2 regions of the Lactobacillus sp. PV012 genome follow, and region 2 is predicted to be linked to the other one. Evidence: riboswitches for the same ligand, from Rfam matches in the RefSeq annotation. Region 2 holds a riboswitch; the other holds the start of a gene.

Evidence for each region. A riboswitch is a leader RNA that binds a small molecule or an ion and turns the genes downstream of it on or off. The one in region 2 is predicted to bind lysine.
Region 1: it holds a riboswitch for lysine, as region 2 does, so the genes downstream of both, lysA (diaminopimelate decarboxylase) here and FP433_RS00855 (ABC transporter permease subunit) in region 2, are expected to answer to the same signal.

Annotation. Positions count from the first base shown of each region.
Region 1 is NZ_CP041983.1:591,043-595,327, reverse strand. Features, by position in the region: gene FP433_RS03005 (N-acetyldiaminopimelate deacetylase) at 1-196, opposite strand, end outside; gene dapD (2,3,4,5-tetrahydropyridine-2,6-dicarboxylate N-acetyltransferase) at 199-909, opposite strand; gene lysA (diaminopimelate decarboxylase) at 925-2,235, opposite strand; lysine riboswitch at 2,339-2,508, opposite strand; gene FP433_RS02990 (aspartate kinase) at 2,668-4,023, shown strand; gene dapF (diaminopimelate epimerase) at 4,035-4,285, shown strand, end outside.
Region 2 is NZ_CP041983.1:183,404-187,688, reverse strand. Features, by position in the region: gene FP433_RS00875 (hypothetical protein) at 1-70, opposite strand, end outside; gene FP433_RS00870 (TerC family protein) at 235-1,014, shown strand; gene FP433_RS00865 (DUF488 domain-containing protein) at 998-1,372, opposite strand; gene FP433_RS00860 (DNA-3-methyladenine glycosylase) at 1,426-2,058, shown strand; lysine riboswitch at 2,095-2,271, shown strand; gene FP433_RS00855 (ABC transporter permease subunit) at 2,369-3,973, shown strand; gene FP433_RS00850 (amino acid ABC transporter ATP-binding protein) at 3,963-4,285, shown strand, end outside.

The DNA.
Region 1 (4,285 bases), 410 kb from region 2:
GAGCTTTTCCTTTTACTTTTACTAAAATAGCAGTTGGCAAACTCTCAGGAACCATTATTTCGAGGTATTCTTGGTTTAATTTTCTAATTTCTTCTATTAATAAAGCCTGAGTTTTGAATTCTTTTAAAGCTAATTCTGGAATTTGATGTAATTTTCTTCTAATACTAATTAGTTCATTTTCAGTTAAGATACTCATCCTTATAGCTTCCTTAAATCTTCTTCTAATCCTGTTTTACTGGATGTCTGATCATCAACTTTTTTAATGAAACGTGCTGGTACTCCGGCAACTACTGTATAAGGTTCCACATCTTTGGTAACAATTGCACCCGCAGCTACTACCGCTCCCTTTCCAATGTGTACTCCTTCAATTACTACCGCATTTGCTCCAATTAAAACATCATCTTCCACTACAACTGGTTTGGCACTAGCTGGTTCAATTACTCCTGCCAAAACTGCTCCAGCCCCAATATGAGAATTTTTACCGACAATTGCTCGTCCTCCAAGGACTGCTCCCATATCAATCATACTGCCTTCACCAATTTCTGCACCTATATTAATAATGGCTCCCATCATAATAACTGCATTTTTGCCAATTACTACTTGATCACGAATTAAAGCACCTGGTTCAATTCGAGCATCAATTTCTTTTAAATTAAGTAAAGGAACAGCGGAATTACGAGCAACATTTTCTATATGATAATCAGTAATTAAATCTTGGTTATCTTTTAAAAATTTTTTTACTACTTCCCATTCTCCAAAAATTGTTCCGCTATGACTTTCAGTGAAATTTTGAATATCCTTTGGAAATTCTACTTTATCTAAATTTCCTTTTAAATAAACTTTAATAGGTGTCTTCTTTGGTGCGTTACCAATAAAATTAATGATTTCTTCTGCATTTAGTTCTGCCATAAGTCAATTCCTCCACTAATTTATATATGATTCATCTAAGTGAACTAAGTCGGCTAAGCTTTCTCTTTTTACTACTAATTTATCCTGACCATTTTCTACAAAGACTACTGCTGGTCGAGGATTACGATTATAATTTGAAGCCATCGAGTATCCATAAGCTCCTGTATTTAACATAGCTAAGATATCCCCTGCTTTTACATCCGGTAATGGTTGGTTACTTGCTAAAAGATCACCTGATTCACAATATTTACCCGCAATTCTAACTTCTTGGGTAACTTCTTTAAAAGGATTATTTGCTAATACTGTATCATAATCTGCTTGATATAAAGCTGGACGAATATTATCTCCCATCCCTCCATCAACAGTAATATAAGGTTGATAACCAGAAACTTTTTTACTGCTACCAACTGTATAAAGATTGATTGCAGCTGGTCCAACAATTGAACGACCAGGTTCAATATTAATTTCTGGCATCTTCAAATCAGCCTTTTCAGTTTCTTGTTTAATAGTTTGAACAATTACTTTTACAAATTCTTCTGGTGCCAAGGGATGATCATTTTCTACATATCTAATTCCAAATCCCCCACCTACATTCAAAATCTGCGTTTCATAATGGTATTTTTCGTACCATTGCTTTGCGACCTCTACTAACTTACGGGCAGCCATTTTAAATCCTTCTACTTCAAAGATTTGGGAACCAATATGAGCATGAATGCCTAGCATATTCATTCGAGGATTATTTAATACTTTTACTAGAGCTTCTTCGGCTTGGCCTGATTTTAAATCAAAACCAAATTTACTGTCTTCTTGACCTGTTTGGTCATATTCATGAGTATGAGCAGAAATTCCTGGCGTGATTCTTAACATTACATCTATTTTGCTATTCTTTTCTGCCAAAATATCACTTAAAAGTTCAATTTCATGAAAATTATCAATTATGATTTTCCCAACGCCATGCTCTACTGCCATCTCAAGTTCAAAACGGGATTTATTGTTCCCATGAAAACTAAGTTTCTCCATTGGAAATCCTGCTTGGTAGGCTGTATAAAGTTCTCCAGCTGAAACTACATCCGCATAAGCGCCTTCTTGATCAACCACTTCATAAATTGCTTTTGCCGCAAAGGCTTTACTAGCATAGCTAACTGCATAGTTTACTTTTTCTTGATCAAATACTTTCTTAAAAGCACGGATTTGGTTACGAATCTTACTTACATCATAAACAACCAATGGTGTGCCATACTTGTGTGCTAAGGCGAGTGTGTCTACACCACCAATCATTAAATGATTTTCTGCATTGACATCATTTTTGTTAACTTGTAAATTCATTTTAATTCTCCTATCATCTTTGCGGTAGAAGCGCTTGGAAAAACAAAAATCCTTTGCTTGCAGAGGGTGCAAACAAAGGATTAACTAAAAATCATTAATCAAATTGATCGACAGCGCTCCGCGAATCTTTCGCGACAGTTCGCAGCTTCTTCAACTACGACCCAGCAGATAAGTTGGCTTTTATCTGCTTCGGCAACTTCCCCTTTCCTAGTTAGTCAAAACTTCTGCCCAGCTCATAACTAGTACTCTTGTCAGTTGCACCTCTTCGATTTACTTAGATTCTATACTTTTATTAATTAACAATCAAGTAGTTTACCACTTTTTTTAATTATTCTTGCAGATATATTAATCTATGTTAAAATTCAGTTAATTTAAAAGTTTAATTTTAACATAATTAATTCATCTATCCATTTATGAAAGAAGGAAATGCAAATGAAAGTAATTAAGTTTGGAGGAAGCTCTTTAGCAAGTGGCTCTAAGATTGATCAAGCTTTAAATATTATTAAAAGTGATCCTCAAAGACAAGTAATCGTTGTCTCAGCTCCTGGCAAAAGATCAAGTGATGATATCAAAGTAACTGATTTATTAATTAAATATGCTAATTTAACTTTAAGAAAAGATGATCTAACTGAAATTCAAAGAAAGATATTTTCCCGTTATCAGGAAATAGCTCACTACTTTAATTTAGCTGATGCAGACCTAACAGAAATCAAGCAATATTTACTTTCACTACCAACCAAAGTCTACCCAAATGAAGAATATTTAATGGCAAACTTTAAAGCGCACGGTGAAAGATTAAATGCGATGCTAATTGCCAAAATATTACAAAAAAATGGTCTTAAAGCACGCTTCCTTGATCCAAAAGAAGCTGGTTTAATTGTAACTGGCGAACCCAATGATGCTTTAGTTAGCCCGGAAACTTATACTAATTTAGAAAAAATTCATTTAACTCCTAATGAATATATTGTTTTTCCCGGATTTTTTGGAATTACCCCCTCTGGAAATATTGCTACTTTTTCTCGTGGCGGTTCAGATATTACTGGGGCTATTTTAGCTAGAGGCTTTAATGCAGATCTTTATGAAAACTTTACTGATGTTAACGGAATTTTCTCTGCTAATCCTAATCTAATTCCTCACCCACAATCTATTAAAAAAATGACTTATCGTGAATTACGAGAACTTTCTTATGCTGGCTTCTCCGTATTTCATGATGAAGCTTTAATTCCAGCAATTGAGGGCGGAATTAAAATCAATGTTAAAAATACTAATGAGCCTGATAATCCAGGAACCATGATCGTACCTGAAAAAGATTTTAAGCCAGAGCAAACAATTACTGGTGTTGTGAGTCAAAAACATTTCTCTGCTCTTTATTTACATAAGTATTTACTTAATAAAGAAGCTGGTTTTACCTTACGGATTTTACAAATTCTTTCAAAACATAATATTTCTTATGAACATATGCCTTCTGGAATTGATGATATTACGATTGTCTTTAATCGAAATTTTTTAAACGATCAACTTATTGACCAACTATGTAATGAAATTCAAGCAACTGTCAATCCTGATCATTTAGAATGGATTGATGATTATGCAATTTTAATGGTTGTTGGAGAAGGAATGAAGCATCAACCTCAAATTAGTGCTCAAATTCTTCATAATCTTGCCAAAAAGCATATTTATCCACGCATGATTAATAAAGGTTCTTCCCAAATTTCTTTAATGATTGGTACCAAAAAAGAAGATGCTGAAGAAGCAGTCCAAACTATCTACCACAATTTTTTTAATTAAGGAGCGGAAAAATGGTTGAATTAATAAAAGTACATGGATCCCAAAATCAATTTTTCATATTAGATCAAGAAACTTTAAGCCAAAAGTTAAATGACAAGGAGTTAAAAGAACTTGCTCTTGCTTTAACCAATCACAAAACTGGCTTACTTCATGGTAGCGATGGTTTATTAGTCGTAGATAAAGCTAGTTCTGATGCCCTAGCACAAATGCGTGTAATTAACGCTGATGGAAGTGAAGCGTCAATGTGTGGAAATGGTCTGCG
Region 2 (4,285 bases):
CTTGCCAGTACCAGCTATAGATCGTATAAACAATTACAGCAAGATCACAAAGTATATAAAATTCGTTCATAGAAACTCCTTAGACATTTTCTTTATCAATAATCTTACAACAATTTACAGCTTTTTTCTTTAGAAAGATCTTCTACTTTTAAGAAAATTCTTTAATTTCAGATTGAGTCAAGGAACAACTTGCTCTAAAATTATTTCTGTACTAATTAAAGAAAGGACACCAAAATGCAAATTTTACATCTCTATCAGCCTTTTTTTGATGGAAATAACTGGGCTCATGTCCTAACCAGTGGACGCGACTGGCTAATGATTTTAACTTTAATTTTAATGGAATGTCTTCTTTCAGTAGATAATGCGGTTGTCCTTGCTGCTCAAACTCAAGCACTTCCTAATGAAGAGCAGCAAAGAAAGTCCCTTATTTATGGCCTTTGGGGTGCTTATCTTTTCCGCTTTATCGTTATTGGTGTGGGAACATATTTAATCCACTTTTGGGAAATTAAATTACTTGGAGGCCTTTACCTTCTATATTTAGTTTATAAATATTTTTATGAACTTAAACATCCTAAAGAAACCGCCCAAAAAGAAGCAGCTCTTGAAAAAAAGGAAAAAGAGAAATTACTTGCAAGTGGCAAACATAAACATCACTTATCACTTTTCTGGCGAACTGTGATTTCAATTGAATCAATGGATATTGTTTTTTCAATTGATTCTGTTTTAGCGGCTTTAGCAATGTCTAATAATCCTGTGGTTGTTTTAATTGGAGGAATGATTGGAATCTTATGCATGCGTGGTGTCGCAGAAATCATTATTAAATTAATGAAAATTATTCCTGAACTCCAAACCATGGCCTATCTTTTAATTACAATTATTGCCCTTAAGCTTTTGGTTTCCCTTCCCCCACTTAATTTTAAAGTCCCAGATAGCATCTTTGCGCTAATCGTTTTTTCAACAGTGGGTGGAACAATTATTTTTCACTACTTGCGTCCAGCTAATCGTCATCATTAACCTTATTTTCTAGTATTATTTTTTTCAAAGCAATTGCTTGATTATGCTTAAGATTTTTTGCACCATATAAGAAAAGAACATCCCCAGCTGCTAATTTTTCAGTTACAAGTTCAGTAAATTCCTGAAAGTGGGGATTTTTCTTTAACTCTAATTTATACTTTTTATAAAACTCTTCCCAACGTTCATCTTGATGATTGAACCACTTACGCAATTCACTGCTAGGGGCAATTTCCTTATCCCATAAATCTAATTTTGCCCGCACTTTGCTCATTCCTCGAGGCCAAAGTCGATCTACCAAAATTCGATAACCGCTTGGCTGATTTTTATCATAAATTCTAACTACTTTAATTTCACTCATTTTTCTTTCCATTAATTAATCTAATCATCTCAGTATTGAAAGGACTGTTTACTTTGAATTATAGTGAGTTTTTTACCAATCGTCCAACCGAAGAAATTGCTCAAGACCTACTAGGTCGTACTCTTTCTTTTGATAATGGCCAAGAAACTTTAGCTGGCACAATAGTTGAAACTGAAGCCTACCTAGGGCCCAAAGATCGCGCTGCCCATTCATATAATGGCAGACGCAGTCAAGCAAATGAAGGCTTATATTGTCCAGGAGGACATCTATATATTTATTCCCAACGCCAATATTTTTTCTTTGATGTAGCTACCCAAGAAAAGGATAATCCCCAAGGAGTTTTAGTACGAGCAATTGAACCAACTGCTGGACTTACAACAATGATTAAAAATCGTAATGGCAAAAATGGTGCCTTAGTCACTAATGGCCCAGGAAAATTAATGCAGGCTTTTGGCATCCATAGCCGTAAGTGGGATCTTGCTTCCTTAGAAGAATCTCCTTTTACTATTGATCTAACCTCTAAGCGTCCCATTGAAAAAATCCTCGCTTTACCCCGAGTTGGTATTAATCAATCTGATCCTGAATGGGCTAATAAAAAGTTACGTTATATCGTTGCAGGTAATCCTTTTATCTCAGATATTAAGAAAAAAGAAATCAAAACTTCCCATGGATTTGACAAAAGTTAAAAAATCCGTTATTATTTGGCACAGTTAAATAATCTCCAATACAATAGAGGTTGCAAATATCACGAAAGATTTAAGAGCTCACGACTAGCAAAGAAGATTTCTTTTAGGATATTTGCCGAAATTAGTTATTGAGTCGTGTTAATAATTAGTTGGGCTACAAGAGAATATCTTGTAGACTGTCCTGGCTTAGCTTCAGGGAGCGCTATCTGATTTGGTTTAAATACTGATGATTTTTCACCTCGTTGTTTTGTAACAGCGAGGTTTTATTATGCTTTTATTGTGTTGGCTTAATTTTTGGAGGATTTTCAAAGTGAAGTCAAAATTAAAATGGCTATCAGCCTTTCTAGCTTTAGTTTTAACTTTGGTGATTGGTTTAAATACTAGTCATCAAAAAGTACAAGCTGCTAATCCGGTTCTAAAAATCGGAATGGAAGCAAATTACCCACCATACAACTGGACACAAACTACCGATGAAAATGGAGCTGTTCCAATTGACGGCTCTAAGCAATACGCTAATGGTTACGATGTTCAAATTGCTAAAATTATTGGTAAAAAACTCCATCGTAAAGTAGTTGTTGAAAAAACTGAATGGGATGGATTGTTACCTGCTTTAACATCTGGCAAGATTGACTTAATTATTGCTGGAATGACCCCTACAGCTGCTAGAAGAAAAGCGATTAACTTCTCTGAGCCTTACCGTAAAAGTACTTTTGTGGTTATTACTAACAAAGACAGTAAATATGCCAAAGCCACTAGTTTAAAAGATTTTAAAAATGCAAAGATTACTGCCCAACAGGGTACCTTGCACTATGACTTAATTAAGCAATTAAAAGGTGCAAAACGTGAACCTGCTATGCGTAGTTTCTCTGCTATGCGTCAAAGTCTCCAATCTGGTACTATTGATGGATATGTAGCTGAAGATATTGAATATCAATCTTACAAAACAGTTAATCCAAATATTGTTGCGGTTAATTTAAATAAAATGTCTGGCTTTAACATTGATAAGAATGACTCAATTACAAGTATTGGTGTTAAAAAAGGTAACACCAAGCTTTTAAATGAAGTAAATCAAGTATTAGCAGGCATTTCTCAAAAAAAGCGTGACCAATTAATGGCTACTGCTGTCAAAGAACAACCTCAAGCAAACTCCAAGAAGGAAAACTGGTTTGTTTCAATTATGCGTCGCTACGGCTCCATGATTTTGAGTGGGGTTGGTATGACCTTACTTTTAGCCTTAGTTGGTACCATTGTCGGTTTCTTCATTGGTTTATTAGTTGGTGTTGTTCGTACTATTCCTACTCCTCGTTCAAAAGGCAAGAAGTTTGGTTTACAGATTATCGATTGGATTTTAGCTGCTTATATTGAAATCTTCAGAGGAACTCCAATGATGGTTCAAGCAGCTGTAATTTACTATGGAATTGCCCAACTCTGGCATTTAAATATTAACCGTACCTTAGCTGCCTTAATTATTGTTTCTATTAATACCGGAGCTTACTTAGCTGAAGTTATCCGTGGTGGGATTAATGCTACTCCTAAAGGTCAATTTGAAGCAGCTAGTGCTTTGGGAATGAGCCATAATCAACAAATGTGGCATATTATTTTACCTCAAGCTATTAAAAATTGTTTACCATCAATTACTAACGAATTTATTGTAAATATTAAAGATACTTCTGTTTTAAGTATTATTTCTGTTTCTGAATTATTCTTTGTCGGAACTACAGTCGCAAGTCAAACCTTCGAGTTCTTCCAAACTTACTTCATTATTTCAGTAATTTACTTAATCTTAACTTTCTCAATTACTCGTATCTTTAACTTTATTGAAAGAAAATTAGAAGGTCCAAAGAATTACAATTTGATGGCTAACCAATTACAACTTAAAGATCCAAAGGAGGCTGGTTTAGAACATGAGCAATAAAGAAGAACATATTTTACGTGTAAAAAATTTACAAAAAAGCTACGGTGATCACACAGTTTTACGTGATATTTCTTTTGATATCAATCAAGGAGAAGCAATTACAATCATTGGTCCATCTGGTGGTGGTAAATCAACTTTACTTAGATGTATCAATTTGCTTGAAGAACCAACTGGTGGAGAAATCCTTTTCCATGGTGATAACATTTTAGAACACTCTTATGACCGTAATAAATACCGCTCTAAAGTGGGGATGGTTTTTCAACAGTTTAATCTCTTCAATAATAAAAATGTCTTACAAAACTGCATGATTGG